DNA from 4 places in the Shewanella sp. SM71 genome. Region 4 is predicted to be linked to each of the others. Evidence: predicted binding sites of a transcription regulator. Region 4 holds the regulator's gene; each other region holds the start of a gene.

Region 1 (8,235 bases), on a different contig from region 4:
CTAAAGATAGATATGTGCAATGGGAAGATGTGCCGCCGCCGAGTTTTCCTAAGTTAACGGCTATAGGATATGCGCCGTTAGCGACTCAACCGGCTAAAGAGCAATCACAAAGAGTGTTGATGGCTATGCAGGCATCAAAAATTGTGGCTTATCGTGAATTAGCGGAACAAGTTTATGGGCAGAAAATAACGGCAAACAGCAGTGTCAGTGATTGGATGTTGACGGACGATAATGTCAAAGCGTCAGTTTCTGGCGTGATCCGCGGCGCACGAGTCGTTAAGAGTTATCCAGCAGGCGAGCATTATGTCACTGAGTTAGAACTTGATTTTTCACAGGTTTGGGCGCTTTATCAACAACAGAACCGTCCACAACGAGTGAAGGAAGTGACGTATTTCTAGCGTTTTTGAGAGTATGTTCAACAGCATGTATTGAGCCGCGTATTTACGCGGCTTTTCTTTTTGTAGAAGACATTAATATCTAATCAGAGCTTAGAAAAGGGAATGCTAAGTGGGAGTGATGCGCTTGTTAGGCCTTTAAATCATTGCCTAAACTTGAGATAGTCGAGGTCTTGCCTTTATCGTTATAGGTGAGGCTGGAGGCGTTTCTGCTGGCTTGTAAAGCTTGAGCAAAGCGATTTAAACTCGCTAAATTCATCTCAATTAAACTGGCATTTTGTTCGTTTAATTCTTTGCATTCAGTCAATGCGTCTTTGATCTCGGCCATTTTATGTACGAGTTCGACTTGCTGAGTGAGTAGCGATTTATCACTGTGTTTTGCCAGAATATCATCATTAGTCTTTAGTTCTTTCAGACATTGCGATTTTTCGTTAGCAAGGGAAAGCAGTAAATCGGCGTTTTGGTCAACCAAAGCGCCTTTTTCCTTGAGTATGATTTGCTTAAGAACAGCCAAATGGGCGTGTTGTAGATCTACCAGTTTAGCTATTTCAGTCATAGTTACTCTTTATTTAAGTCATTAAGTTCGGCTTCAAAACTTGCAATATTGGCAGCCAACTTTTCAGGGTCAATTTTATAGCGACCTTCGGCAATAGCTTGTTTGATTTCGGCTACTTTCTTTTGATCAACTTCAGGAAGGCTAGCCATTTTAGTCTGAGCTCCTTGAAGTTGTTGTGCCTGGGCCGTAATGACCACTGAGTCGCTTCTTTGTGGTGTTGTCGATTTTGTAGCAACTTGAGCAGATTGATCGCTGCTCGTTTTCGTTGCGCCTGAACGAACTTGCGCAGTCGTTGCAGTGTTGAGTTTGCTAATATCAATTGCCATTTTAGGCTCCAGCGTCGTGTGTACGGGATTTCTTAACTGGGGTATCGGCAGCTTACAAAAAAGCTTTAGATTATTTTACATTCTTACTTCAACTTCGCCAATGCCTGTGACTATAGCATCTAGTTCTTTGTTTGAACTGCTATTTTTGACTCTGATCCGATCACCTTTATTGCCATCTTGTAGGGCTTCGCCCACTGTTTTGAGCTCGAATGAGCCAGAACGAACGTAGATAGATACCGAATCATTTTTACAAACGAAGCATAAGTTGTTGCTTAATACGGGATTATCTTTTGCTACTCGTCGTTTTACTCGCACACCAGCCAATTTACTCGGGTCATCGAATTCGGCACCTCTCAAGCTATTTTGTTCAATGTAACGGACTTCTACTTGACTAGGAGAGATGAGTTCGCCTGGTGCTAAGATTTCGGTTGAGACAACAACGGGGAATAAGATATCCACCCGAACCGAGATATAGATTTGCCAAGGGTAAGCTAAGTCTTGTGTATCGCAGCTGACTTTTAAGGTGTTATTACGGCTAATTTCCCTATCGCTAGCCAGTTCAACTTTCATTGGAGACGAACATTGTGACGGCAGCATTCTTGCGTCAACCATCTGTGGCGAAATATTTACTTTGGCATTTTCTGGAACGGATATTTTTTCTGAAATAAGCGCTTTAGCTAATTCTGAGATTGCCGATACGGTGGGGACAATAGGCTCTGCACTCGCAAAAGCGGGCATGAAGAGGGTGAAAAGACTAAAAAAACAGACTAAATTTACTTTCATAATGAAGAGACTAGCTTGTAACGCCAGAATGCACCTATACTTTTATTAAGTTCGAAGCTGACCACTGTAATAATAATTTGCATCACTGTCAGAAGATTGACTCAGTTTCGACTATGTTTATCGATAGATAAGACGTAAGCAATTAATATGCCTATACTCAACTGAGTTATAGGGCCGAACATAAACAGAACAACAAGGCAGAGTTATGTCGAGTATTCTTGATTCAGTCAACAAACGAACCCAGCTCGTTGGACAAAACCGTTTAGAATTGCTGCTTTTTAAATTAAACGGTCGTCAACGGTTTGGGATTAACGTGTTTAAGGTGAAAGAAGTACTGCAGTGTCCACCACTGACCACTTTGCCTAAACTTAATCCTTATGTGAAGGGTGTTGCTCATATTCGTGGAACAACCATTTCAGTGATTGATTTGAGTGCGGCAACAGGGGGAAAACCTTTAGCGAGCACTGAAAACTGTTTCATCATTATTTCTGAATATAACCGTAGTGTTCAAGGCTTCTTGGTCAGTTCTGTTGAGCGGATCATCAACATGAATTGGGAAGCGATTATGCCTCCGCCGCAAGGTGCTGGCCGTTATTCTTATCTGACAGCTGTGACTGAAATTGAAGGTGAATTAGTTGAAATTCTCGATGTGGAAAAAATCTTAGATGAGATTTCACCAGTTAAAACGGCTATCAGTGAAGAAGCCAATGAAAAACTGACCCTCGACAGAACTCAGCATTATCATATTATGGTTATTGATGATTCTGCCGTGGCGCGTAAACAAATTATTCGTTCACTCGAGTCATTGAATTTACAAATTGATACCGCAAAAGATGGTCGCGAAGCATTAGACAAGCTTAAAGAGATCGCCAAAGAGATGGATAATGTGGCCGATGAGATCCCCCTCATTATCTCTGATATTGAGATGCCTGAAATGGATGGCTACACCCTGACCGCTGAAATCCGAGATGATCCTAAGCTTAAGCATATTAAAGTGGTACTGCATACTTCGTTAAGTGGTGTATTCAATCAGGCAATGGTTCAAAAAGTGGGGGCTAATGACTTTATCGCTAAGTTTAATCCCGACGAACTGGCCGCTGCTGTGAATAAGCATTTAAGTTTGTAATTGCTGTAGGTTAGTACCTAGATACGCTTTACGCTATAATCTCGACTTTATAACATGATGGTTTCGCACTGATTTTGGTGCTTGCTATAGGATTTAGGATGTGAATGTGCCAAATAAATCACTCGCTGAGGCTGAATATAATCAATTTAGGTTGTTCTTAGAGCAACACAGCGGCATCGTACTGGGTGAAAATAAGCAATATCTTGTGCGCAGTCGTCTTGCTCCTTTGATGGGCAAATATAACCTGCCATCCTTATCTGATGTGGTTAAGCATTCGATGAAGCCTACTGAGCGTGCGCTCAGAGCTGAAGTGATCGATGCTATGACGACCAATGAAACCCTTTGGTTCCGTGATCGTTATCCATTTGAGTTGTTGAATAATGTCCTACTACCTGAATACAGTCGTCTGGGGCGTCCGCTCAAAATTTGGTCTGCGGCTTGCTCGTCAGGCCAAGAGCCGTACTCATTGGCTATGACTATTCTTGAGTATCAACAGAAGAAGCCTGGTGCCTTGGCTGGTAGTGCTTCGATTCAAGCAACGGATCTATCTCCTTCGATGTTGGAACGCTGCAAAAATGCCGAGTACGATAGTTTGGCATTAGCGCGTGGTTTATCTGAAGAACGTAAGCGTCAGTTTTTTGATGCATTACCTTCAGGCAATATGAAGTTAAAGGATAATGTGAAGCGGTTGGTGAACTTTAGAGCGCATAATTTGCTTGAGAGTTATAGTCTGCTTGGCAAGTTCGACATTATCTTTTGCCGCAATGTGCTGATTTATTTTGCACCAGAGGCAAAGGCAAAAATTTTGCGGCAATTCGCTGCCGCTCTCAATCCCAAAGGGATTTTATTTCTCGGTGCATCAGAATCTATCGCTGGTTTAACGGACGAGTTTGATATGGTTCGTTGTAACCCTGGCATTTATTACCAGAAAAAGACTTAACTTAGCCGCTCTAAAGAAAATTACCGACAATTGTCGGTAATTTTTTACCCATCACTTGCTCATCCTTATTGTTATTCTCAAAATTTTCCTGATGTTGGCACATGAATTGCTTTATTTTCGTGAGAACACGAGGAGGCAATTTTATGGCGATCAATTTTGATAATGCACTGGGTGTGCATCAATACACTCTCGGTATTAGAGCGCAGCGGGCAGAAGTCATTTCAAGCAATATCGCTAACGCAGATACGCCACATTACAAAGCCCGCGATGTTGATTTTTCTGCGGCAATGCAGGCCGCTCGAGGCCAACAGCAGCAGCGAAATAGTCTTGAAATGCAAGAGCCAGATAAGCATTTTGGGCTTGCGGAGTTGACTGGGCAATTTGTTAAGTTCCGTGTGCCAAATCAACCCGATACCGGTGATGGTAATACTGTTGATATCCAACAGGAACAATCGGCATTCATGCAAAATGCACTTGAATATCAAATGTCGCTAGGTTTTTTAGATAGTAAGTTTAGTGGCATGAAGAAAGCGTTGAGAGGGGATTAATCATGAGTTTATTTAGCATATTTGATGTTGCTGGCTCGGGAATGTCTGCTCAATCGGTCAGGCTAAACACCACCGCGAGCAACATAGCTAACGCGGATTCCGTCTCGAGTAGTGTAGATAAGACCTATCGTTCCCGTCATCCCATTTTTGAAGCCGAAATGGCTAAAGCCCAAAGTCAGCAACAAGCTTCTCAAGGCGTTGCAGTAAAAGGCATTGTAGAAAGTGATAAACCACTACTGAAAGAATACTCGCCCGATCATCCTATGGCGGATGCGGACGGCTTTATTTATAAACCGAATGTTAATGTCATGGAAGAAATGGCAGATATGATTTCTGCTTCGCGCTCATATCAAATGAATGTTCAAGTCGCTGAAGCAGCTAAGTCTATGCTGCAACAAACACTTGGGATGGGTAAATAACATGTGTTACTTAGGAGGTAAGCTGTGAGCCTCATTAATCAAATTAACCAAGCGTCGGCGCAGACGGCTCAAAATAAGAGTCAGCCAAATGCCGTTACGACGAATTCATCAACCAGCTCAACGGGTAATCCGTTTCTTGATGGCATACGTTTGCCAAAAGAGTCAATAGTACCGGAAGCAAAAAGCCAGCAGTTAACTCAAGATGACTTTTTCTCGTTATTAAGCCAACAGTTATCGATGCAAGATCCCTTTAAGCCCGTCGACAACGACCAAATGATTGCGCAGATGGCATCATTCTCGACGGTTGATGGTATTACTAAGTTGAATAAGGAAATCGTTAATTTAAACGGTGTTATGACATCAAGCCAAGCATTACAGGCATCAGGACTTGTTGGTCGCAAGGTATTGATCCCAACTGATACAGGTAACATTTCAGCTGAAAGCCCAACAATAAAAGGTGTGATTAGCACGCCAGCTAAAATTCCTGAAGTTACTGTACGTGTTGAGGATGAGAAAGGCCAAGTTGTGACCACCTTTAAAGTTGATGGCAGTAAGGGGGGCAATGTCGATGTTAACTGGGATGGCCTCGATAAAGATGGAAACCCTGTAACCGCAGGTAACTATACGATCAAGGCGAGTGGTTTAGTGGATGGGAAATCCCAAGAATTGCCAGTCTCGACCTATGCTCATGTGACCAGCGTTTCTCTCGGTACGGCCAGTACTGGCGCGATTCTTAACTTGAGAGGCGGTATGGGCATCAAGTTAACCGATGTGTTAGCTGTGTCTGAAACCTAAGTTTGCCTAAAAGAATTTTTGCAGTATCCGAATTGGGCGTAAGTCGCTCATAAATGAATTGAGTCAAGTGTAGAGGTGAATTATGTCGTTTAACATTGCATTGAGTGGCATTTCTGCCGCGCAGAAAGATTTAAACACTACGGCGAATAACATTGCTAATGCGAACACCATTGGCTTTAAAGAGTCCCGTGCTGAATTTGCGGATGTTTACGCTAATTCTATTTTTTCAAATGCTAAAACTGCTGTCGGTGGTGGTGTTGCGACGAGCCAAGTGGCACAGCAATTCCATCAAGGTAGCTTACAGTTGACGAATAACTCCCTTGATATGGCGATTAAAGGGGGTGGCTTTTTCGTTACTGCTTCTGAACTGGGTACATTAGACCACTCGTTTACCCGTGCTGGAGCATTTAAGGTAGATAAAAATAATTACATGGTTGATTCTGCTGGTAATTATTTGCAAACTTTCCCAGTGGATAAAGATGGGAACTCAACATCAGTGAGTTTAACGACGGCTAAGCCGGTACAAATACCAGACACTGCGGGTAGCCCTGTAAAGACTGAGAATGTTACTTTACAAATGAACTTAAATGCTAAGGAAAGTGCACTCGACCCCGCGGCATTCGATCCTCTAGATGCAAAAACCTACAATAACGTTACATCAATGACAATTTATGACTCACTCGGTGAGCCACATATTATGACCACTTATTTTGTTAAGCCCAAAGATGGTTCGTACAATGGTGAGAACAATTGGGTGGCTTACTATGCTGTTGATGGAAAGCAAGTAGATCTAGCCGGTCCTGCTGGTACTTATCAAACAGATACCACCGGCGATGGTACACCTGATGCAACGGGCACAGCTCAAACTGCTGGTGGTTGGAAAGGCTCTGTACTCAAGTTCAATTCTGTTGGTGTCTACACTGGTAGTGATCCTGCTATAGTCAAGACTGAGGCTTTGGGCGTCAGTGGTGCGGGTGTTTTAGGGCCAGGTGCCGATGGTACTCAAGAGTTGACTGTGAAGTTTAATGCCCCAACGCAATATGCTGCTCCTTTTGGTGCAACTGAGTTGACGCAAGATGGTACGACTGTAGGTCGCTTAACTAACGTTGAAATCGGCGAAGATGGTTTAGTGACCGCGAGTTATTCTAATGGTTCAACCGTGCCTTTAGCACGGGTTGCTTTAGTTCGTTTTGCTAACGAACAAGGTTTAACGCAAGTGGGTAATACGTCGTGGAAAGCCAGTTTAGCTTCAGGTCCAGCGTTAGCGGGTGAGGCAAATAGTGGAACTTTTGGTAGCATCAGTTCATCGGCGCTAGAGCAATCGAACATTGATTTGACGACTGAACTGGTCGATTTAATTTCGGCACAGCGTAACTTCCAAGCGAACTCTCGTACCCTTGAAGTGAATAACACGCTGCAACAAACCGTATTACAAATCCGCTAATCATTACTTTGTTTAACTAAGTGTTGCCGCCAGTGGCAACACTTAGCCTTTATCCTGCCGTCAAATCACTTCATTTTCATATTTTTCAATTCTATCAGTAAATTAAACGTTATTATTTGTTGGCATGATGCTTGCTTGGCTATTGTCATGTAGAAAATTTGACGGAGCAGTCTGTGGACAAATTCCTTTATGTCGCCATGAGTGGCGCTAAGCAAAATATGAATGAGCTGGCACTCCGTGCGAACAACTTAGCCAATGCTAATACCGATGGTTTTAAATCAGATATGGCGCAGGCCAGATCGATGCAAGCCTTCGGTGAAGGGTTGCCTTCAAGGGTGTTTGCGATGACAGAATCTCCGTCAGCTAATTTTCGCTCTGGTCCGATAAAAACCACTGGACGGGATCTCGATGTTGCCATTAAAGGCGATGGCTGGTTTGCCGTTCAGGCGAAAGATGGCAGTGAAGCTTATACCCGTTCAGGTAGTCTCAGTTTCGATGCGACGGGCATGTTGTATAACGACAGAGGCAATCCCGTGATGGGGGACGCTGGCCCGATAGTGCTGCCATTACCTATTGATAAAGTGTCAATTTCACAGGATGGCATAGTGTCTGTTCGCCCTCAGGGGGCGACTGCTGAAGTGATAGAAGAAGTGGCTAGATTGAAGTTAGTTAATCCCGGCAATGCGCAGATGATGCGTGGTGAAGATGGATTATTTCGACAAATGTCAGGCGAACCAGCACCAGCTGACCCTTTCGTCGCAGTTGAAAGTGGTGCCGTAGAGGGCAGTAACGTTAACCCTGTTGATGAAATGGTGTCTTTGATTGATCTTCAGCGCCAGTTTGAATTGCAAGTCAAGATGATGAAAACCGCGGAAGAGAATGATCGCGCTTCATCCTCATTAA
Region 2 (8,235 bases), on a different contig from region 4:
GAACTCATGACGATAATCCGCTTTTGCCAACGCCCTTTGATACCAAGCCAAGGCTTCATCGTATTGATGCTCATCATAGGCTTGCTGCCCCATGTCATAGTAATAATAGGGATTACGTATTCGCGCTAATTCAAGCACTTTATTAATTTCGGCCCATTCATCAAGCCGCCCCAGCTCCCCTAAAATCAAGGCTAAGTTATAAAGCGTTGTCAGATTTTTCGCATCAAACTTGAGTGCATAGCGATAAACCTGTTCGGCCCGCTTTTCATCACCTTTATGCCGGTAAATAATGGCGAGCGTGTTGAGTGAAGGAACAAACTGGCCGACTTTTAAACCCACTTTAATCAAGGCATAGGCCCTGTCTAAATCACCGTTCACTAAAGACTCTGCCGCCATATTGTTGTAAAACATGCTGATTAAGGTCTGCCGATCCACTTGGGTTTTACCGTATCCCCGTAGAGCTCGCTCTGGCATAAAGTCCACTAAAACTGCGGTAGATGACACATAAACTGAATGTGCGTTTTCAGGTGGAAGTAAGCGTAAATTCACATGCCCATTGATTAAATAGAAATCACCTTGCTTATCCCATACCGGTTCTATCGCAATATCTTGATACTCAGCACTCACATTCAATATGTCCGCTAACGCAGAAGTCATGACCACTAAAGACATGCAATTACCCGCCCTTTGGGCATAGGTTTCACGGGCAATTTGGGTCAGATTATCTTTATATCGAAAATCAATGTTAGCGCTATTGGTTTGACTCGCATTGATATAACTAGCTAACCATTCATTGGCTAACATGTTGTTATTGTGTGACAAAGTGTATATCCCATAGCGACGTTTTACGTCTGTCACGACCTCGGGTGGCAGATAAAAAATATCCGCAACAGAAGGAATATCGGCCACAGGGGTAAACAGTGAATCGGCAAGTAACGACTCAAGATCCGACGGATTAGGCTCAATGGTCGTCGAGCTACAAGCAAACAATTGACTGAATACAACGCTCAAGATCGTACTCAAGTATACGGCTCGGAATAGTTTCGACATACGTCCTCCCACACCATTAGCTCCTATTTGAGCTTATTACAAATGGCGAAAAAGACGACATAAAATGGTTACAAAAAAATGATAATCGCGATCGATTGAAAATAATCGCAAATAATTTAACGAATTAACTATTGCGAAGGTCGGTCAACTTCTATGTATAACTCACGCTGCTGATAAAGATACGGCCGATAGTTATGCTCTCCACAGGTAAAATGTCGATAGGGTTTCATGACCGTAACGCAACCTGAGGGTAAAGCCTGCAGAATTTGGATTTGCTGCTGGCGACGAAGCGACTCCTGCCATTCAAAATCCTTGAGCACTTGATCACGCACGGCAAAGGCATCGACAGGCTCACTTGAGCGATTAACGATCACTTCTCCTGCAAAGGCAGAAACCGATATCCAGCCAGAAATGACGATAAGACTTAGTCGCGAAAATTGACCTATTGTTTTTATATTCAAGCTCATAGAACACTCCTTAATTTATGCAAGAAAACAGAATTGCTCAGTAATTAAGCTTATGACCCTGTGCTAAAACTTCAATCACAGTGATTACCCATAAAAAAGCAGAGCCTAGGCTCTGCTTCACTATCCCTCGATCCAAGCTAAGCATCAAGGTGAATCACGCGTTAATGTTCAAGTTTAATCAGCCCGCATTTTTGACAGTAACAAACTCAGGATAGGCATCAATACCGCAGTCAGAAGCATCCATACCGTTGTATTCTTCTTCCTCAGTCACACGGATCCCCATGGTTATCTTAATCACATACCAGACAGCAAATGACGAGCAGAACACCCAAGTGAAAATGATCGCTGCCCCCGTCAACTGTCCGGTAATAGTTGCATTGGCATTGGATAATGGCACACACATTAAGCCGAGGAAACCAGCCACACCGTGTACTGAAATCGCACCGACGGGATCGTCGATCTTAATGCGATCTAAGCCCACAATCGAGAACACCACCACGCCGCCCGCCACTAAACCAATCACACCCGCCATTAACAATGAAGGCGAGAGAGGATCTGCCGTAATCGCCACTAATCCAGCCAAAATACCGTTAAGGATCATGGTCAAATCCGCTTTACCCCAAATCATCTTACACACGATAAGCGCAGAGATAGCACCAAAAGCCGCTGCAGTATTGGTATTCACAAACACTTTCGCCACTGAGCTTGCATTCGCCGCATCCGACACCATTAATTGCGATCCGCCGTTAAAGCCAAACCAGCCCATCCACAGAATAAACATACCTAAGGTTGCCATTGGCAAGTTAGAGCCTGGAATAGGATTCACTTGGCCATTAGGCCCGTATTTACCCTTACGCGCACCGAGCAATATCACGCCAGCAATCGCCGCGGTCGCCCCCGTCATATGCACAATACCGCTACCAGCAAAGTCTACAAAGCCCAGTTTAGCGATAAAACCTTGGCCCCAAGTCCAATAACCTTCTACTGGATAGATAACCGCTGTCATCACCACAGAGAAGAACAAGAAAGCCCACAACTTCATCCGTTCCGCCACAGCACCAGAGACAATTGACATCGCCGTTGCCACAAATACAACTTGGAAGAAGAAGTCAGATTCTAATGCATGGCTCGCATCTGCTGATTGCGAACCAATTAAGGTGCCAATTGACGGTAACCAGCCACCTTCAGTGTTATCCACATACATGATGTTATAGCCAACCAACAGATACATCACACAGGCAATCGCGTACAGCACAACGTTCTTAGTTAAAATTTCAGTGGTATTTTTAGAGCGAACTAAACCCGCTTCTAACATAGCGAATCCCGCCGCCATCCACATGACTAAAGCACCAGAAATCAAAAAGTAAAAGGTATCGAGTGCAAAGCGTAGTTCAGTGACTGTGCCGCCTAATTTCGTTAATTCTTCCATTGTCAGCCCCTTATAGCGCTTCAGTATCAAGTTCACCCGTACGGATACGGATAGCATGTTCTAAATCAACGACGAAGATCTTACCGTCACCAATTTTCCCCGTATGGGCCGCAGTGGTAATCGCCTCAATCAACATGTCGAGATTTTCAGCCTTAGTGGCAATTTCTAGTTTTACTTTTGGCAAAAAATCCACCTGATACTCGGCGCCGCGATACAACTCTGTATGCCCTTTCTGACGGCCAAAACCTTTCACTTCGGTCACCGTCATGCCCTCAATACCAATTCCGGCGATAGCTTCACGGACATCATCCAACTTAAACGGCTTGATGATAGCGCTGACTAGTTTCATCCTGACCTCCAAAAAAACGCGATTGTTATTAACTTGTATCAAAGGTAATTCAATCATTAGGCCAACAATTTAATCTATTGATTATTATTGGTTTAAATTGTTTAACACTATTTTTTAAGGTTAAAAACGCACCATAATCGAGCACGAACTGGTGCGATGCACTCTTTTAGTGAGCAGTTTAAGTGCGACAGCTATTCGACCTTAGGCCTATTGGTAACAAGGTTAAATTAGGGTCTACTGGGGGAAGCGTAAATCGAGATGAAATCTGAGCATCACAACACAAGCTCTTAGACAAAAGCGAAGATCATCACTAAGACAATCATCAAGCGCAGAAGGAAGGCCCGATGTTAAAACCAGAAGAATGTGTTCTCGTTATCGTCGATGTGCAAGGAAAACTTGCACAAATCATGGATAACAGTGACAAGCTGCATCAACAACTACAGACCTTAATCCAAGGCGCACAATTATTTGAAATTCCAATACTGTGGTTAGAACAACTACCCGATAAACTCGGAGCAACTAGCACTGAGCTGCAAACCTTACTTGCGAAAACCAGCTCACCCATTGCTAAGCAGCATTTTAGCGGCTGGCACTGTGACGCGTTTGCAAAGGCATTAACTAAGACGAATCGCAAACACGTCATAGTCGCGGGTATTGAAACCCATGTGTGTGTTTACCAAACCTGTTGTGACCTTATCGAGCAGCAATATTCGGTGCATTTAGTCGCCGATTGCGTATCGTCACGCAGTGCTGAGAATAAACAACTTGGGATCCAAATGATGACGGCCAGGGGCGCCCTATTAACTAACGTGGAATCGCTATTATTTGAATTACAACATCAAGCCCAAGGCGAGCGATTTAGGGCGTTATTAAAACTGATCAAATAGCGATTTAGCCCGTGGTATTCACTCGGCCAGCATGATCAACGCCTGACATTACTCGATATTTTTTCCATAAAAAAGCCCCCGCTGAGTCAGCGAGGGCTTTTGTTTGCATGAGGGGTTAGCTCATATTGAAAACTCAACCGCGATTGATTAAAACCTACTTATAAGTGGCTTCGCGTTTTTTCGCTTCTTCATCCCACTTAGGTAACATGTCTTTCTTAAATGCTTCTTTCTCTGCATTCATTTTATCCATGTCCATACCTAATGCTGCTTGTGCCTTAGCTTTGGTAGAGATATCAGGAATCGCAACAGGATCTGTGATGCCTTTTTTACCGAGTAATTGCGCTAACTTCACACGAGCATCAGCAGCTTTACTTACCGAAGTTCCCAGAATACGCAATGCTTCATCCGGTGCGTGAGCTGCAACACCATGGGAAGCAATCGCTAAATCCCAACGCCATTGTGAGTGGCGGATATCTGTCAGTATGGGTTTCATTTCTTCTTCAGTGGCGCCAGCTTTCCACGCAGCCTCTGCTTCAAAGTGTGCTTTGACTAATTGCTCTTCCGCTTTCAACTTCATTTCTTTAACTTTGGCTTTACGCTCATTAGTCACGCCAACCAAAAACTCTTTAGTCTGGCTATGGCAAGTTGCACAGGTTTCTTCAAAACGGTCGAATGGATTGCCCACTTTATGATCAGTAAACTTCTTACCTTCAGCACTGGTCACTTTTGGCATGTGACAGTCAACGCAACTTACATTATTCATGCCGTGAATACCCATTTTCCAAGTTTCATACTCTGGATGCTGGGCTTTTAACATTGGTGTCTTAGAAAGGGCGTGTGTCCAATCAGAAAATTGGATTGAGTCATAGTAGACTTCCATTTTTTCAACTGTTGTACCCATATCCCAAGGGAATTTAACAAAATTCTTTTTGTCGTCAGTTTTCTCAAAATAATACTCAACGTGGCACTGAGCACATACCATTGATTCTTTATCTTGTTTAGACGCTTTGCTAAAAGGTGTACCTATAGCTTCAAAAGCACGGTCTGCATAAGGGCGTGAAATACGTAACTTTGGAGAGCTTTTTTCATGGCAATCACCACAACCAATGGTATTTGTCACTTCAGGGCCACCCTTTGACCACTTACCTTTGAAGTAACCATCTTCGCCTTGCTCTTCAATCAAGCGAGGTACGTCAGGGCTCTTACAGCTCCAACATGCCATCGGCATAGGACCATCTTCCGCATTAGCGGGTGCACCTGTACGTAGCGTGTTGCGCACGTCAGTTACCGCATACATGTGGCCGCGTGGTGCATTATAATCTTTAGCAAAACCATAACCCGCCCATAAGATCACCATATTAGGATCTTGTGCAAGTGCATCCACTAGTTCTTCACTTTTAGCGGTATCATGCCAGCTACTGTATTGATTCTTAAATTTATCTTTATAAACTTCGTTGCGAGGCTCTGTTTTATCACTCGCCATTGCGCCCGCAGCCATGAAGCTGGCGGCAACCAGTGCACTCAGTGCAAAGGACTTACCTGTCATCTTCTTCATCATCTCATCTCCGTGTTGCATTATTGTTGTAAATCACGACATCTCCATGGTCAAACTTAGTGATTTAACCCTGCTAAAAATATACCTCTTAGGGGGTATCTAGGTTGAAGTTTGCGCTAGATCAAAATGTAAAGGTGTTGTTGTTCACATTTCTATACTTTTGTTAATGTATTACATTATTTTCTAATGTAAAAACCACTGCAAAGTGCCATAACAGCGGCCATCAAAATGAACAGCGGATTAATGAAACGAGGTAGTCTAACCTCAAAAATCTTAGGATTAATGTTAGTACTTATTCTGCTCTCTAGTAGTTTATCGACTTTTGCTATCATCAATTTGTCCTACAGCTTAGGCGACGCCAAGGCGATTAATGCCTCAGGGTCGCTGAGGATGCAAAGCTATCGGTTAATGTTTTACGCCAACTCAGGCAGCGATGCTGCGCAGGATAAAATCACCGAATTCGAAAATACGCTCTATTCCGACACGTTAAAGCCCTCGGAAAGTTGGTTTAGTCCGCCAGAAATTGCCGCTCAATATCAGCTTGTCATCGATAAATGGCTGGTGATGAAACACTACATAGAACAAGAAAACTCCCGCGATTATGTCGCCTCACTGAAGGACTTTGTTGATACCATAGATTTACTGGTGCTAGAGATGGAGCACTACGCCGCCTTTAAACTCAGGCTCCTTGCCGCCAGCCAAATATTAGGCTTAGGCGTCATGCTCATTATCGCTTTTGTGGCCGTGCGTTTTACAAAGAAGAAAGTGGTGATCCCACTGCAAAAACTGATGGAGTCGGCGAATACCATTTCTAAAGGTAATTTTGAAATTGAAATGCCCGAGACCGAATACATTGAACTTACAGCGCTGACCCATGCCCTACAAAAAACGGCGAAGGAACTCGCGACGCTTTATGGCAACTTAGAATCGCAGGTAGCAGAAAAAACCTTAGCGCTGACAAGGGCCAACAACGAGCTGGCATTCTTATATGATAACCTACTGACATTAAACGCGAATAAACTCGATTATAAGGCGCTCAAGGCGGCGCTGAATCAGTTAAAAGGCTATGAATCACTCGACTACCTAAGACTCATTATCCAGTATCCCGAGCAAGAGCTTGAAGTGATTGAGGCCGATGGCGGCTGGCCAGATATGACTCAAGAGAGCACCCGTTTTCCACTGCAATTTGAGCAGGCTAATTTAGGCTATTTAGAGTTAATTGCCGCTCAAACACCCAATATCGCCTTGTTTAACAATTTCGCAATTATGCTGACGCGCTCAATCGTGATCCACAATGCCACAGAGCAAAGACAGCAACTGGCGCTAATGGAGGAACGTGGCGTAATTGCCCGAGAGCTGCACGACTCTTTAGGTCAAGTGCTATCTTTCCTAAAAATCCAAATTAGCTTATTACGCAAAAACTTAGATTGCAGTTGCCGCAGTCCAATCGTTGAGGCGCAGCTAACCGAAATCAACGAAGGTGTAAGCACTGCCTACGTGCAGCTCAGGGAGTTACTATCCACCTTTAGGCTCACAATTAAAGAACCCGATCTAAAAAGTGCTTTAGAGGCTATGCTTGAGCAACTCAGGACAAAGACGAATATAAAGATAACCTTAGACTATAAACTTGCGCCACAATGGCTAGAGGCAAAGCAACACATCCACATACTGCAGATCACGCGAGAAGCGACGTTAAACGCCATCAAACACGCTGAGGCCAGCCTCATTAACATCCATTGCTATAAGGATGACGAGGGTATGGTCAATATTGATGTTTGTGATAACGGCATAGGTATTGGACATTTAAAAGAACGAGATCAACATTTTGGCATAGGTATAATGCATGAACGAGCCAGTAAGCTTTCAGGTAAAGTCGTGTTCAGCGACAATGATTTAAAGAAATTTAAACCTGCTATGACAACCACGACTGAGCAAGGATGCAATGCACAAGACGACGCACTCAAACCTAACAGCCCATTAAACCTTGTGCACCACAGCAAAGGGTCAAGTGGCACTAGAGTGACGCTTATTTTCCCATCTCAACAGGAGCCTTCAAATGGGTAAACCTTATTCCGTACTGGTGGTCGATGACCATCCCCTCTTGCGCAAAGGCATCTGCCAGCTCATCGCTTCAGATCCTGACTTCAGCCTATTTGGCGAAGCCGGTAGTGGTTTAGACGCATTAACCGCAGTGGTCACCGATGAACCCGACATCATATTGCTCGATCTGAATATGAAAGGCATGACAGGCCTAGATACCCTCAACGCCATGCGCCAAGAAGGTGTTACCTCACGCATAGTAATTCTCACCGTTTCCGATGCAAAACAGGATGTTATCCGTTTACTTCGTGCTGGAGCCGACGGCTATTTGCTCAAAGATACTGAGCCAGATTTGCTGCTCGAAAAACTCAAAAATGCCATGCTTGGCCACAGGGTGATCAGCGATGAAGTCGAAGAATACCTTTACGAACTTAAAGATGCGACCGATGAACAAGAAT
Region 3 (8,235 bases), on a different contig from region 4:
TCACCCAGATTACACACTCTATCTTGGCGAGCGCCCGGCATATAAGGCAGTAACAGATCAATTTGCTCTGCACCACTGCGACGCAATGCATCAGTTAACAACAAGAGCTGCATGATGGAATGATCGCCACGATAACCGAAGAAAACTGTGACGCGTTTCGCTGGAGGAACCAGTAGTTGAACGTGGTTTTCCCCCGCACCAAATTGAAATAAACGGTAGTGAGTCTCATCGCTAGCTGCGGGTAACCGATAAAAATCGGCTTGCGAACATTGAGCGTGAGAAGCATCTTGAGATGTTTGAATACGTTGAGACATAGTAACCTCCTGTCTGTGGCAAGATTGCCGAAATTGACGGCGCCCTTGTTGTCTACATGAACAATAGTGTCTTAAAGACATTATGGTGTAAAGTTGATTTTTAGACTATTTCAAACGGAGCAACCTGAAATGTTATGCTTAAATGGCATATAGTGTCTTTTAGACACTATTAGTTGGAAAGACAACTAAGAAGCCACAATATGGGGTTCGAGTAATACAAGAACCTGAGACATTAAGGCAAAATCAGTAATTAAACAGCCTTTACTGATTCAAAGTCACCATGAATAAGGCATAAGCAGTCGCCGTAACTCATATTGAGCAAGGCGAATATCTGGCTTAAATCCACATTCACTGTGATCAACATTCTAAATTTCTTAAGAAGCGATACGATGCGGTATTGGGTTTCAAGCGGTATAAATTAGCAGGACGACCACGTTCGGTGCGCTTTAATCCCGTATCGATCAATAAATCGGCCTGTTCAACCCGCCGACGAAAAGATTTACCTTGGATAGGCTTGCCCAGTAAAACCTCATGAACATGCTGCAGTTCTGGCAAGGTAAAAGGTTCAGACAGTGCAAATCCTGGCACTAAAGAATATAAGGCTTTCTGTGTTAAGCGTTCCCGCGCTTGCTCAATTAACTGCAAATGATCAAACGCCAAGGGCATCTGCAACACATCTGCTAATGGCCACCACTTAACATCACTCACTGAATCAATCTGAATTTGGCAAGCTTGATAACTCATCAAGGCGGTATAACACACAGTCACGGACCAGCCTCTTACATCGCGACCACGATTACCCACAGTACAGAGCTGCTCAATATAAGGTGGTACTACCGCGGTTTTCTCATGCAGTTTACGTAATACTGTTTGCTCAAGGGATTGATCGCAATTTTCATCGATAAACCCTCCAGGTAATCCCCATAAACCTAAAAATGGATGATTTGAGCGTTGTACTAGGAGTACTTTAAGTTGCTGATCGTGATAGGTAAACAATACTGCATCCACTGTCAGTAGCTGAGCCTTAAAAACCTTAGGATCGTAATTGGCGAGATATTCCGCTTCAGTCATTGATATTTCTCATCGTTCCAAATCATCAGCTTAACTTAGCATTACACAGCTTCAAACATATTATGTCTTAGCGTCACTAAGTCAATGATCAGAGGCACAGGATGAGCCACTTTGCCCAAATTTACGCTGATAACGTGGCAACATGGTCTCGTTCCCGAGTAAGCCACCTTGGTGGATATACATCACAGGACGAGAACCTCCGCCTTGTAAATATTCCTCAAGCACAATAAAACCTAAGGGATCGTAGAGTAATTCAAACTGCACGCCTGAGGCGCAGACCCGCTGCCACATGGCATAAAATTCCGGATAAAGTTTACCAAAATGATATTTCTTGCCGACATTAACAATCTGTGGATGCTCACTGGTATTGGTATTAAGCAACGAAAATTGCAAGCGCAAATAATCATCGCCACCGACAACGGCACAAGTCACGACACGAATATCCGTTTGCTGACGGATAAAATACTGATTTAAAAATAACGCAGTCGTTCCCGTCCCCGAAGGTAAAAACACCGTTAAATCAACCAATCCATTCGCCTGCGCAAACTGTACTATCTCTTGCGCCAATCTATTTATCCCGTATTCGGCGTAAGCACAGCGCCCCCCCTCTGGGATAAAAAGCGCCGTCGGCTCATTCACGAGTACTTGAGCCTCGATATAATCTGGGCAACTCAGTCGCACATCGCCCACTTGCGCAGTAGGGTCAGGCCTAGCATTAAGATTTGACAAAACGTGAGGCTCAGATTGCGACTGAGTGCACGCCTGCTTTTGTGCTATTAACACACTTAAATCGATAATATTAGCGCCATTCGCTAAAGCGGCAGCGTAATTGCCCGTAGGATGTTTAACCACTTGACTGGCAATATGATCTACATAAAAATCACATTGCCAGCCTTTCATCTTCGCTAATGTTGACAATGAATACAGTGAGTTAGCCAATGGCGAGCCGTGACCTATCACCTTGCTGATGCCTGCAAATTCATGATCTAAAAAATAGCCGAATTTGCGAGCTTTATTGCCACTAAACGCCGGATGCAGTAAATCATCACGTTTTAGGAATATGTCTCTGCCAGCAAAGGCAAATGTATCGACAGGGGAATTTGCAAACATCAAGCTACTCAAACGATTAAATTCTCTGGTTTTTAAACCAGTTAAGGGAAGGCTAGTGTAACTCCGCCCTTCCTGTTACGCCCTTAAGAAATTATCAATTTGGCGAAAAACTAGTGAAAATGACACATGAATCTCGAATACATATAATTAACCAATTGATTATGAACAATTTAAATAGTTGGCATAGTTATCGCTTAGACATTGACATATATTCAATTTATCGAAGCTAACGATAAAGGCTAACAGGGTAAACATAAGGAGCTTTCAATGGCTGTATTACGCTTAATATTCAACATAGCTTGGTTTGTACTCGGCGGATTTGTGATGGGACTCGCTTGGTGGCTCGCAGGTATCCTGTGTTTTATCAGTATCATTGGTATTCCCTTCGGCCGCGCCTGTTTTGTTATCGGCGAAATGACCTTTTGGCCCTTCGGCCAAGAACAAATGAACCGTCGCCACTTAACTGGACGTGAAGACTTGGGCACAGGTGCATTAGGCATGGTAGGAAATATCATTTGGTTCTTACTGTTTGGGATCTGGTTAGCCATAGGGCATTTGGTCCACGCCTTAGCTTGTTTTGTGACGATTATCGGTATTCCCTTTGGGATACAACATCTTAAGTTAGCTTTAATCAGCCTCACACCGATAGGCCAAACCGTAGTGGCTAAAGCTTAATAAGACAATGTGTTAACTGCGCTATTCACTCTCGATTATTTGGTTTCAAGAGTGGATAGCGCTTTGTCATCCCATACAGCAAATATCGCTTCGTTTAAGGCTATTTCTTCCTCCAATAAATCGTTGCAATCATATTGAGTATTGGCAGGCTCACTATCCACAGAAAACTGCACTTGCGGCTTAGTCGCCCCCACAATTTCCAACAGATAATGCGCCAGTTTTGCGGGTGTATCTATAGCGGCATCGTGACCACAATACGCAAGTACAATCAAATCGGTGTAAAAATGCCGTGCTAACGCCTTACTCGATGCCATACTCACCAGCGCATCACGGTCACCGCAGAGCACAGTTATCGGTACTTCCACTGTCAATGGACATTGGTATTGAAAAGCCGCCCAAAGTTGTCGCCATACATTACGTCTACTTGGTGTGGTATCGCGGCGAAACTCACTCCACTTGACAATTAACTCTCGGTCTCGCCGATGACGAAAACTGGTTAAACGCACTATAGTCGACTCGATTGGATGTAAAGCGTTACCCCGAGCACGCATGAAAAAAGCCTTCAATGCATTCAGCGGATTAAATCTTTGATACCAATACGATAAATTCGCCGCACTGCTGTTTAATACAAAGGCATGCCTTATCTGCCAAGGTCGCTGGCATGCCATTTCCAACGCCAACATACCGCCCATAGACAAGCCGAGGAGATAAATAGTCTCCCCTTCCTGTACCTGCTCATCTAATTGCTGCCACACGGCATGGGCATAATCAGCAATCTTAAGCGGACTTAATTCGTGGGATAGCGTCCCATTGCCCGGAAGATCCGGTGTCAGCACTCGCAATCCCTTTTGTCGCAGACGCTGATCGAAACCATTCCAATGGCGCTGATCACGCATTAATCCCCTTAATAACACCCAAGTTGTCATGACTGAGACTCCCGATACCAATAATGCCGCGCACGCTCTGTCAGCTCAGTCAAACGTTCAGGTGTTAACTGCTCTAACGATTGGGCATAGGCCGCTTCCATCATAAATTGCATGAGTACTGTATGCCTGCGTAAAATCCTATGGTGACGATGTGTTTTTTGTGGATTAAAAAAGCCAGCAAAATTAAATATTTGTCTAGGATTCTTCTTTATCCATGCCCAAGATCCCATCTCTAATGTCAAAGGTAAAAATGGCACCTGAGCAGAAGGATCAGCCACTTGGTGCTGGCGATAGAGATAATCCCAAATATCACCATGAGTGCGATAAAACTGGCTCTGCGGCGCCAACCGATAATGGCCGTGATGGGGATAACTCTGTTCAAATAATTGTTTTAGATGAAAAATATAATTGGCATTTTCGAAGGCGGTACGGGTATGGGCGTAGGGGAACCAGATATGATCACTCAAGCCAAATCCCGAGTGGGCATCGAGCGAAATCAAACTTGTGCTGCGACTCAACAGTTGTTGTACATAGGCAACTAAACCCGCAGTTTCCAGCTCCATTCCCCCAATACCGCGATACCAGGGCAGCCGTGACGATATACGCTGTCCTCCCACCATAAAGGACACTTTTTCACGGGATTCTATCGGAGCGTTACGCATCAAATCCACTTGATTACCATTGCCCCGCGTTCCCATGAATAACCCAACAGGATTCACTACAGGTACAAAAGCTAACCGCAGGCCCGTTAACATCTGTTGTAGGTGTTTATCCCAAACAAGCCGCTGCAATAAACTGTTTAACAATGCCAAAATAACTTGAGATCCAATACGCTCAACCCCATGCACGCCCCCCACAAAGAGTACTGTCGGACAAGGCGTATCTGTACCACCTAACTCAACACTGTAAAGGGGGAAATGCTCTTGGCGGAATGGAATGTCGGCAAGGATCTGATAATCTAACTTAAGATGATGAGTATCAATGAGTTGCTGCAGCGTATCTAACTCAAATGGAAGCTCAAAAGGAAGTTTCTTCATGTCACCTTAATCAATAAAATGAGAGAACAACTCATGCCGTTAAAGTGATACTAATAGTGAACAAAGACAAAATGATGACAAACTGCATATCAGAAGTGACTGTACGGGGAAATAAGCAGAAAAATAACGAGTAAAACAAAGAATAAACTATCCTAAAACCCTACATTAGTCTTCACGATAAAGTAGCTCTCCAATGATGGTTTCTACGTCAACCTGCGCTAAACCTTGGTCAACAATATCTCGCCAACGCCGTCCCTCTTCTGTATTACGAAACGCGATATAGAGCTGCTTATTCGCCAGAATTTGCCGATTGATTTGCAACTTTGTCGCCAGCGGCTGTAAGGGCTTTTGCTTGAGTAAATAGTGCAGAACGTTGACATCAATCACCGCGGCATCAATCCGACCTGCGGCAACTTTTTTGACATTATGCTCATCCGAAGTCACAGCTTCAGTCCGCTGTACACCGGAAACGATCATGCGATCTAAGGCCTGAGTATTCACATAATCTTTCACCACACCTAAGGTATAGCGATTAAGATCTTCAATATAATTCCAACTTACTGGATGGGACTTTTGCTCCACCAGCCCCAATGGACTTTCGCCAATCGGTTTTGAAAAGATAAACTTTTCTGTCTCTACATAGTATTCAGGAAAATAACCTATGTAGTCAGAGTTCGGCATAGTCGTAAGTTTGACAGCGCGGCTCCACGGATAAAAATCCACTTTTAACTGATGTCCCATAACGTTCAGCGCCGCCCGTACCACGGCAATACTGGCACCCTGCTCCGTTAATTGCTCTCCTGAATAAGGCGGCCAAAGTAAAGAAGTGAGCATTAAGGTATCCGCTTTAGCTACGCTCAATCCCATAAAGGAAAGACAATACACAAGGAGCATTGAACGCCATCGAACCATTTAGTACTCCTTTGCCTACATGGATTTACGACTACATCATCGACAACTTAACGCTTTCGTTTTTATCTGCCGAGATTTTATGACTGGTTAGATTTTATGACTAGTTTTAGTATAGCCATCAAGCCACAGCGGGGAAGTGAAGTTTTGTTACAATTAGAATAACGACATTAGCAGCAAAAGCTAACTCAAAGTACAGCTTGGCTTGATGGTATGACTCGCCGACTTTTTCATTAGCCAATTAGCTTGTTCGTTTATCTGCTAACCGAAATAGCTAGACAGAATAAAATTCAAGCCGCATTGCGCGGCTTGGAAGTCAAATATCAATAGTATTAATCAACTCAAAGCCAAATGACTTAAGCATTAATATGTTCATATAACTCTTGATACATCAGCTCACGCATTTTGAATTTCTGAATTTTTCCCGTCACTGTCATTGGATACTGATCCACAAACTTGATGTAGCGCGGCACTTTAAAGTAGGCGAATTTCTCGGTGAGAAAATGACGAATATCAGCCTCTGTAATCACGGCTCCTGAGCGGACTTTGATCCAAGCACACACTTCCTCGCCGTATTTATCGCTTTGAACGCCAAAGACCGCCGCATCCTGCACATCTTTATGGGTGTAAAGTTTCTCTTCAATCTCACGGGGATAAATATTCTCGCCGCCGCGAATAATCATATCTTTAATGCGCCCCACAATTTGCACATAACCTTGCTCATCCATTTGGCCAATATCGCCCGAATGTAGCCAGCCTTGACTGTCTATGGTTGCCGCCGTTTTCTCAGGATCATTCCAATAACACTGCATAATGCAGTAACCGCGACTACAAACTTCGCCGGGTTGATTAATTGGCAGCACTTCGCCAAATTCATCGACAATTTTCACTTCGGTATGGGGTAAAGCACGGCCAACCGTGAGCACACGTTTCTCTACGGGTGAGTCGATTTCAGTAATGTGATTAAGCGGACTGCATTCAGTCTGCCCATAACCAATCAGCACTTCCTTCATATACATCAGGTTTTGTACTCGGCGCATCACTTCTTCAGGACAAGTTGCCCCCGCCATCACACCGGTACGTAAGGAACTCAAATCAAAACGAGCAAACTCTGTGTGTTCCAACTCGGCAATAAACATGGTCGGTACGCCATGCAAAGCGGTGCAACGCTCTTGCTCAATCACTTGCAATGTCGTCAGTGGATCGAAGGATTCACCGGGAAATACGGCAGTTGCGCCTTTGGCTAAGCAGACCAAACTGCCAAGTACCATGCCAAAACAATGGTATAAAGGCACTGGAATACAGAGTTTATCGTGACAGGTAAACTTCATCGCCTCTGCGACTAAATAGCCATTATTCAATATGTTATGATGGGATAGGGTCGCACCTTTCGGGCTGCCCGTCGTGCCAGAGGTAAACTGGATATTAATCGCATCGTACGGGCTTAATTCCTTAGCAATACTCTCGAGCATTATCCTGTCAGCGGCGGTCACATCAACGATCAAGTCATCAAAATTCAACATACCGACGGATTTCTCCGCGCCCATACGGATCACAAATTCAAGCTCAGGTACGGCTTTAGCTTGTAATTTACCCGCTGGGCAAGAGGTTAGCTCAGGCGCCAATTCATATAGCATCTCAAGATAATTGCTGGATTTAAACTTATCAGCACAAATTACCGCGCGACAACCCACGTTACTCAGCGCGTATTGCAACTCTTCAGGACGATACGCAGGATTAATACACACCATGATGGCGCCAATTTTAGCGGTCGCATATTGAGTTAAACACCACTCGATATTGTTAGGCGACCAAATCCCTACCCTATCACCAGACTTAATGCCGAGTTTTAATAGTCCTGTGGCGAGCGCATCGATTTGGGCAAGATATTGGCGGTAATTCCAGCGGATATGTTGATGGTGTACGACGACAGCTAATTGGTCGGGATACGTTGCCGCAATCTCATCAAGATATTGACCTATGGTCTTCTCAACGAGTTTCGGTGATGACTCGCCTCTAAACTCGCTAACGTTGAGCGGGCTTATAACTTGGCTTGTAGGAACTGACATTAAGGCCTCCGTGCATTTATTATTATGGTTAGCGAGGTCCAAACTAACCAATCCACGGATCATGTCACAAGTAAAAAAGCACTTTATTAGACTAAAGAGTAAGACAAACTATTAGATAACAATC
Region 4 (8,235 bases):
GGCAACCCTGCTACATATAGCCAAATATTAGACGATGGCCGCCCTGCATCTGCCAGCGCGAAAGAAATTCGTTACGATATGGCAAGCCGCACCTTAACACTGAAAGGTATGGCGTCATTAGATCAAGCAGGTAGCCAAGTTACAGGCAATTTAATCCGCTATAACATGATTCAACAGAAATTGATGGCCGAGAGTACTGGCAGTGGTGACGATCGCGTGATCACTATTATTCAGCCTGAAAACTATCAAGATGATGCTAAATCAGACGCTCCGGCGGATAAACCTGTAAAAAAGCAGGACTCTAAATGACCCAAATCACCTTAAGAGCACAAAATCTGGCTAAAAGTTACAAGAGTCGCCAAGTGGTTAAAGACGTCAGTCTGACGGTAAAAACCGGTCAAGTCGTTGGCCTACTCGGTCCAAACGGCGCGGGTAAAACCACGACCTTTTACATGGTTGTCGGGCTAGTGAAGAGCGATAAGGGACATATCTTTATCGACGATGATGATTTAACCGCAGATCCTATGCATCTGCGTGCCCGCAAAGGCATAGGTTACTTACCGCAAGAAGCCAGTATCTTTCGTAAGCTAACTGTTCATGACAACATCATGGCCGTACTGCAAACTCGTAAAGAACTTAAAAACGAAGAACGAGAAGAAGAACTAGAACATCTGCTCGAAGAGTTTCATATCACCCACATCCGTGACAGCCAAGGCATGTCATTGTCGGGTGGCGAACGTCGTCGCGTCGAAATTGCGCGGGCTTTAGCCGCTAATCCTAAGTTCATTTTGCTCGATGAACCGTTTGCCGGCGTCGATCCTATTTCGGTTATCGACATCAAGAAGATTATCGAACAACTCAAAAGTCGCGGCCTTGGCGTACTGATCACAGACCATAATGTCCGCGAGACATTAGATGTATGTGAACATGCTTATATTGTGAGTCACGGAAACCTGATTGCCGAAGGAACTCCAGCAGAGATCTTAGACAATCAGCAAGTTAGGGCTGTGTACTTAGGTGAACAATTCAGGCTATAGTTAATCGAGCGAAGCCAATGGAGGCAATTTATACCGCCATTGGGCTTCACTCAAGATAATAATAAGCGACCTCATCCAACAATAATAACGTAGGGATCAGCGGTAACATGAAAGCGTCACTCCAGCTCAAACTGGGTCAACAGTTAACCATGACGCCACAATTACAACAGGCCATACGTCTGTTGCAACTGTCGTCATTAGAACTGCAGCAAGAGATCCAGCAAGCATTAGATTCTAATCCCCTTCTCGAGCTGGAAGAGGATCAATTCGACGCCACTAAAACCCCTGTAAACCAAACGCTATCCGATACGGACTTCAGTGAATCTAGCACTCTGCCACCAGAAAAAGACAGCTCCACCATAGACACGGCAGAGTCGCTAACCAAAGAATCCATGCCCGATGAGCTCCCCATGGACACCACATGGGATGAAGTGTTTACCGCCTCCCCAAACTCAGGCCCCGGCGGCAGTCGTGAAGACGATATGCCCTTCCAAGGCGAGACCAGTGAAGGTTTGTACGAACACTTAGAATGGCAAAAAAACCTCACGCCGTTTTCTGAAACCGATTTAGCCATTGCCACCGCCATTATTGATGCCATCGACGATCAGGGCTATCTCACCCAAAGCACTGAAGAAATTCTCGAAGCCATGGGCAATCCTGAAGTTGAGCTTGACGAAGTCGAAGCCGTACTCAAGCGTATTCAGCATTTTGATCCCATAGGCGTTGCCGCCCGTGATTTAAGTGAATGCCTGCTGATCCAACTGTCGCATTTCGCCGCTGACACGCCCAACCTAGAAAACGCCCGCATGCTGATCAAAGATCATTTAGATCTGATCGCCGCACGAGACTTTAGGTTGTTGATGCGTAAGACTAAATTAAAAGAGGATGAATTAAGGGATGGTATAGCACTCATCCAAACCCTCAATCCTCGCCCAGGTTTGTTGATCACGCCCAATAATGACGAATACGTTATCCCAGATGTGTCTGTGTCGAAGAAAAATGGCCGCTGGGTCGTTGAGCTTAATCCTGACTGCATGCCAAAAATCAATGTAAATCAACATTATGCTTCTATGGCACGCAGTACCAAAAACCAAGCCGATAGCCAATTTATTCGCGGCCATCTGCAAGAGGCTAAATGGTTTATTAAGAGCCTAGAAAGTCGTAACGATACTTTGCTTAAAGTTGCTAATTGCATAGTGCAATATCAGCAGGGTTTCTTTGAGTACGGTGAAGAAGCCATGAAGCCTATGGTGCTTAACGATATTGCCGAAGCGGTAGAAATGCATGAGTCCACCATCTCACGGGTCACAACTCAAAAATACATGCATACCCCTAAGGGACTTTTTGAACTAAAATACTTCTTCTCTAGCCACGTCGGTACTGACGATGGTGGTGAGTGCTCATCCACAGCAATCAGAGCCTTTATAAAGAAACTGGTGGCAGCGGAAAACCAGAAAAAACCATTAAGCGATAGTAAGATGGCACAACTTCTGGCAGAACAAGGGATCAACGTAGCCCGCAGAACCATTGCGAAGTACCGAGAGGCTATGCTTATTCCACCTTCTAATCAGCGTAAAAGTTTATAACCTACAGTGGATATCGGAGGACGTTTCTATGCAAATAAACCTAAGTGGGCACCATATCGAAATTACCGAATCGTTACGTGCATATGTAGAAGAAAAGTTTTCAAAACTTGAACGCCATTTCGAACAGATCAATAATGTGCACGTTGTGCTCAATGTTGAGAAAATGCAACAGATTGCTGAAGCGAGAATAAACCTCATAGGTGGTGAAGTTTTTGCAACTTCAGAGCATGCTGACATGTATGCCGCTATAGACGCCCTGATTGACAAGCTTGACCGTCAGGTTATTAAACACAAAGAGAAGTTAACAAAACACTAATAATGGAACTTTGTACCATACTGCGGCCGGAGTGCACTACCTGCGCCACTCCGGGCAGCAAGAAAAAGGTACTGGAACTCATCAGCGACTTAGTCGCTGCCCAGTACCCGACCCTCTCATCTCAAGAGATATTCGAAAGCCTAGTGGCGCGCGAAAAGATGGGGAGCACAGGTATAGGTAACGGCATCGCCATTCCACATGGTCGACTAGCCGATATAGATCAGCCCATTGCCATACTAATTAAGTGTGAAGAGCCGATAGCATTTGATGCTATCGATAAGCAACCTGTTGATATTTTATTTGCACTACTGGTGCCTGCAGACCAATGTCAGCAGCACTTAAGTACCTTGTCTTGCATGGCCGAAAAGCTGAGCGACAAGCAAATATTAAAGCAATTACGCAAGACGCATGATGAAACGGAACTCTATCAGGTAATCACTGGATGAAACTGGTCATAGTGTCGGGCCGCTCAGGCTCAGGCAAATCTGTCGCCCTTAGGGTACTCGAAGATCTCGGCTATTATTGTGTCGATAACCTTCCCTTGCCATTGATTGGCAGTTTGCTTGAGCAACTCAAAGGCAGTAACGATCTCGTCGCCATCAGTGTCGACGTGCGTAACATGCCTGAGCAGGATAAGGTCTTAGTAAAACAACTCGCTAGCCTACCTCCAGATACTGAGTTAACGAGCTTCTTCCTTAACTCCAGCGATAAAATTCTGCTCAAGCGTTACAGCGAAACCCGCCGTTTGCATCCTTTGTCGAAGAGCCGAGTCTCTTTGCAAGAAGCGATAAAGCTGGAGGGGAAACTGCTTGAGCCTATGTCAAAACTGGTCGATCACTACATAGATACGTCGAATTTGAATATCTATGATTTAAGCGACCAAGTCAGACAAATTCTCCTTGGTAGTGTCGATAAAGAACTCGTGATCAACTTCGAGTCCTTTGGCTTTAAGCACGGAATGCCCACCGAAGCCGACTTTATGTTCGATGTACGCTTCCTGCCCAATCCCCACTGGGAGTTGGCGCTGCGGCCATTGACTGGCTTAGATGAACCCGTGGCTGAGTTCTTAAATCGCCAACCACTGGTCAATAAGTTCATCTGGCAAATCGAAAATTTACTGGAGACTTGGCTGCCGCACCTCGAGCGTAACAATCGCAGTTATTTAACGGTAGCCATTGGCTGCACAGGTGGACAGCACAGATCGGTTTACGTCGCAGAGCAATTGGCAAAACGCTTTAGTAACGGTAAACATAAAGTTTATGCCCGTCATCGAGAGCTCAATAATGCCAAAGCTTGAACGTCAGATAACCATCTGTAATAAGCTCGGTTTACATGCCCGTGCCGCCACTAAGTTGGTGGTACTGGCTTCCGAGTTTGATGCGACCATCACCTTAATCCAAGGCGATAAACAAGCATCGGCCGCCAGTGTGCTTGGCTTGCTGATGCTTGAAACTGGCATGGGTAAAACCATCAAGCTTATCGCCGAAGGTCCAGATGCAGAGCCGGCTCTCGATGCCATTTGTGCCTTAATCGACGCTAAGTTTGACGAAGCCTGTTAGTTTCACTTCACACTAAGCACTTCATCGTTAGTTTCACTTCATGTCTAGTTTAAAAAACTTGCCATTCAGACATGGCAAAACATTTGTCGCTCGACGATACAAGCCACAGGCGATTACACTAGCGGTCATTGCGCGGGCCTTACCTTAGCCGTCTTAATCTATGTCATCGACTGACGCTTAGTCACCACTAAATCCTAGCCCAACACTAAGATCTCAAACCAATTTGCCGCACAATGGAGGACAAATGCCCGTAGATAATGCAGAAAACGATCACACCGGACATAGTCTTGACCAGTTAAACCAAGCGCTTAGCAGCGGCATGTTTGTACACGTGCGTAATATGCTGCAAAAAATGGCCGCCTCAGATATCGCGCTGATCTTAGAATCATCACCGCCAAATGCCAGACAAGTACTGTGGCAGCTCATCGATCAGGAACAAATAGGCGACATACTCGATGAGTTGAGTGAAGAACTCAAAGACCCACTGATCCGCAGCATGAGCCCTGAGCGAGTCGCGAAAGCGACAGCAAGCATGGACACCGACGATCTCGCCTATATTCTGCGAAGTCTTCCCGACGCCGTTTACAAACAAGTGTTGCAGTCGATGACGGAGCAAAATCGCCTGAGGGTAGAACAAGCCCTATCTTATCCAGATGAGACCGCCGGCAGCTTGATGAACACAGATACTGTCACCCTAAGACCCGATGTGAATATCGATGTGGTGCTGCGCTATCTTCGGCAAAGGGGCAACCTACCCGATACCACAGATACCTTATATGTGGTCGACAAACAGGACAAAGTCCTTGGCGGTGTTAGGCTGGCAGATCTGCTGACTTGCGCGCCAAGCACCACAATTCGCAATATCATGGATCCCAATATTCAAAGTATTCCTGTGAGCATGTCCGACAGCGAAGTCGCGCAGAAATTCGAACGCAATGACTGGGTATCGGCACCTGTCGTCGATTGTGATGGTAAGCTGCTCGGGCGTATCACAATCGATGACGTAGTCGATGTGATCCGCGAAGATGCTGAACATTCCATGATGGGTATGGCGGGGATGGACGGAGATGAAGATACCTTTGGTCCTGTACTAAAAAGTACCCTACGTCGCTCGCTCTGGCTCACCATAAACTTATTCGCCGCCCTGCTCGCATCGTCGGTCAGCAATATGTTTGAAGGCACTATTGAGCAATTTGCCACTATCGCCATCCTAATGACGATTGTCCCTAGCATGGGCGGTGTTGCCGGTAATCAGACCTTAGCGCTCGTGATCCGCGGTATTGCTTTAGGACATATAGGCCAAAGCAACGCCCGCTGGCTTATCGGTAAAGAGCTATCTATTGGTTTTCTCAATGGCTTGATGTGGTCTATTTTAGTCTTTGTCGCCGTGTGGCTATGGAAGGATGATATGGCACTGGCGGGATTAATTGGTAGCGCCATGCTGATCAACATGACAGTAGCTGGGCTTGCAGGTGCGAGTATTCCATTGATTTTAAAACGACTTAAAATCGATCCAGCCCTCGCTGGCGGTATGGTGCTTACCACAGTCACTGACGTGGTTGGCCTGTTCGCCTTCCTTGGGTTAGCGACGCTCTACCTGATGAACTAACGCTTTAACAGTTTGAGCTAACCACAGAACGGCACTCCAAAGGTGCCGTTTTTTATCCCGCTGGAAAGCTAAAAAAGGCTATTTTACCGGAGGTTGAAAACCATAACGGCTCAGAATCGCTTGACCTTTTGTCGATAGAATAAACTCAGCTAACGGCTTAGCGGCAGTATTAGCGCCTTGTAAAACCAGTAAACCATAGTCGGCACCCACGGCAAGTTCCTGCGGTAAATCGATGATTTGTAAACTCGGCACTTCTTTTTTAGCCAGCACAGCATTAGTGCAATAGGTTAAAAAGATATCCGCTTGCTTGTTTTCCATCACCCAGCCATAGGGGTTGCGATCTTTAGGCGGTTTAACGCTCTCAGGGCCGCCCGTCAGTTGTAATGCCTTGGTCTCTAACGCGGCTTTCGCATTGGGTTTTACCGCTTCGGCCTTAGCAAAAACGGCCCAGGCATAATCACCCGCGGGATCGGCTTTCGGGGTTGAGGTGCCGACTTTAATCTTAGGATCTAACAAGGTATCGAGTAACGTCGAACTCGTCACCTGAACTGTGTCTTGAGCAACAGCGCAGAGTTGATTACGGGCAAACATTTGCACCGCTTCGCCCTGACCCGAATCCACTAATGCCTGTGGATGTTTCATATTCGCCGAGGCAAAGATATCGACTTTTTCACCCTCTTGAATACGTTTTAACAATAAACCTGAGGGCGCATATTGCGCTACAACACTCATTTGCGACTGTGCTTGATAAGCAGCAATAATATCACTCATCGCAGCCTTTAAACTGCCTGCGGCGCGCAGTTCTATCGGCGCGGCTCCTGTGGTCACTTCGGCTTTCATCGGCACTCCTTGTACAGCAGTCACCATGATGACAGGACTTAAACTCAAGGCTACTAACATATTTTTGCTTATCATAGTCATATTCTCCTTTAGGCACTAAAAGTCATTCTTGTGACTTATTACCATACAGAACGTGAAATCGATAAAGGGATCAAGCTGAACTCATCCCAAGGTAATTAGCAGTGATATGTTTGTGGTGCAGGTCACTCAAGGTGCGCTTCATAAAGGACAAATTGTCTAATTGAAGCACGGCAAGCTAATCACTCAATTAGCCCACCACTGAAAACAAAAAAGTCGCCCCAGGCGACTTTTTCAGCGAGAACTTTGTGCTTAGACCAGACTATTTACCCGTTGGTATTAGTACGATCTCAACGCGGCGGTTTTGTGCTCGGCCATTTGCATTGGCATTTGATGCAATAGGACTCGCTTCACCCATACCTTTTGATTTTACACGGGCTGAGGCAACGCCTTTATTCATCAAGTAATTACCCACTTCGCTAGCACGGACCTGTGACAGACGTAAATTGTAAGAGTCTGAACCACTGCTGTCGGTATAACCTAATATGTTGAGCTGCGTTTTGCTGTATTCCTTGGCCACAACCGCCACTGAATTCAGCACGCGTTTAGCACCGTCGCTTAACTCGGTTTGATCTACGCCGAAGGTCACTTCATTAGGCATATTCAAAATGATGTTATCGCCGTTACGGGTCACACTCACGCCCGTTGAGGCTAATTGTTGGCGTAATTTGGTCTCTTGCACATCCATGTAATAACCAATACCACCACCGACTGCAGCGCCCGATGCAGCACCAATTAAGGCACCTTTACCGCGGTCGCTCTTGCTCGAAGATACCACTCCAATTGCGGCACCCGCGACGGCACCAATCAATGCGCCACTGGTCGCTTTAGCGGTTTGTTCTTCGTTTGAATAGGGATTGATTGTTGTACAACCCGATGCAACTAGCGCAGTCGTCAATACCACTATGGCTAACAGGGATGGTTTAGATTGCACTGCCTGAAAACACTTCATCATTTATAACCTCTTTATATGATTGATGACTGTGAATACCGCTCAAAAGGGCAAGAAATATCACGTCCATTAGGTAATACGAATGACCTAGGGATTACCACAAAGCAGGCAGTATATAAGCAATTGCGCTGGAGACAATCCTTTATCCATCTTCAATTATGCTAATCCAGATTTTAGTCAGCAAAGATACAGATTTCGGGTTTCAATCATGGCTTGTACCAGCCAATTTAATATCAAGTCTATGGCACCGAAATAGTG

The links. The regulator sigma-54, encoded in region 4, starts transcription at its own class of promoters, with help from an activator protein. The targets are predictions, from matches to a motif close to GTTGGCACGNNNNTNGNNT.
Region 1: a site for sigma-54 is predicted at 4,220-4,238, ahead of flgB (flagellar basal body rod protein FlgB). Genes of this name have one in related genera too.
Region 2: a site for sigma-54 is predicted at 3,343-3,361, ahead of L5L97_RS14310 (P-II family nitrogen regulator). Genes of this name have one in related genera too.
Region 3: a site for sigma-54 is predicted at 2,673-2,691, ahead of L5L97_RS06160 (YccF domain-containing protein). Genes of this name have one in related genera too.

Annotation. Positions count from the first base shown of each region.
Region 1 covers NZ_JAKKRW010000003.1:251,992-260,226, forward strand. The annotation lists gene L5L97_RS04860 (LPP20 family lipoprotein) at 1-398, shown strand, start outside; gene L5L97_RS04865 (flagella synthesis protein FlgN) at 526-951, opposite strand; gene flgM (flagellar biosynthesis anti-sigma factor FlgM) at 954-1,277, opposite strand; gene flgA (flagellar basal body P-ring formation chaperone FlgA) at 1,353-2,060, opposite strand; gene L5L97_RS04880 (chemotaxis protein CheV) at 2,266-3,186, shown strand; gene L5L97_RS04885 (CheR family methyltransferase) at 3,287-4,126, shown strand; gene flgB (flagellar basal body rod protein FlgB) at 4,270-4,674, shown strand; gene flgC (flagellar basal body rod protein FlgC) at 4,677-5,093, shown strand; gene flgD (flagellar hook assembly protein FlgD) at 5,118-5,888, shown strand; gene flgE (flagellar hook protein FlgE) at 5,971-7,332, shown strand; gene flgF (flagellar basal-body rod protein FlgF) at 7,506-8,235, shown strand, end outside.
Region 2 covers NZ_JAKKRW010000014.1:4,719-12,953, forward strand. The annotation lists gene L5L97_RS14295 (tetratricopeptide repeat protein) at 1-1,050, opposite strand, end outside; gene L5L97_RS14300 (hypothetical protein) at 1,179-1,517, opposite strand; gene L5L97_RS14305 (ammonium transporter) at 1,696-2,946, opposite strand; gene L5L97_RS14310 (P-II family nitrogen regulator) at 2,957-3,295, opposite strand; gene L5L97_RS14315 (hydrolase) at 3,640-4,182, shown strand; gene nrfA (ammonia-forming nitrite reductase cytochrome c552 subunit) at 4,337-5,740, opposite strand; gene narQ (nitrate/nitrite two-component system sensor histidine kinase NarQ) at 5,966-7,801, shown strand; gene L5L97_RS14330 (response regulator) at 7,794-8,235, shown strand, end outside.
Region 3 covers NZ_JAKKRW010000005.1:19,022-27,256, reverse strand. The annotation lists gene prs (ribose-phosphate diphosphokinase) at 1-314, opposite strand, end outside; gene L5L97_RS06170 (NrtR DNA-binding winged helix domain-containing protein) at 672-1,385, opposite strand; gene L5L97_RS06165 (pyridoxal-phosphate dependent enzyme) at 1,467-2,495, opposite strand; gene L5L97_RS06160 (YccF domain-containing protein) at 2,763-3,170, shown strand; gene L5L97_RS06155 (alpha/beta fold hydrolase) at 3,206-4,096, opposite strand; gene L5L97_RS06150 (M14 family metallopeptidase) at 4,093-5,133, opposite strand; gene L5L97_RS06145 (substrate-binding periplasmic protein) at 5,299-6,045, opposite strand; gene L5L97_RS06140 (AMP-binding protein) at 6,399-8,111, opposite strand.
Region 4 covers NZ_JAKKRW010000008.1:124,075-132,309, forward strand. The annotation lists gene lptA (lipopolysaccharide transport periplasmic protein LptA) at 1-309, shown strand, start outside; gene lptB (LPS export ABC transporter ATP-binding protein) at 306-1,037, shown strand; gene L5L97_RS10090 (RNA polymerase factor sigma-54) at 1,145-2,623, shown strand; gene hpf (ribosome hibernation promoting factor) at 2,652-2,939, shown strand; gene ptsN (PTS IIA-like nitrogen regulatory protein PtsN) at 2,942-3,385, shown strand; gene rapZ (RNase adapter RapZ) at 3,382-4,236, shown strand; gene L5L97_RS10110 (HPr family phosphocarrier protein) at 4,223-4,498, shown strand; gene mgtE (magnesium transporter) at 4,743-6,107, shown strand; gene L5L97_RS10120 (molybdate ABC transporter substrate-binding protein) at 6,186-7,022, opposite strand; gene L5L97_RS10125 (OmpA family protein) at 7,288-7,977, opposite strand.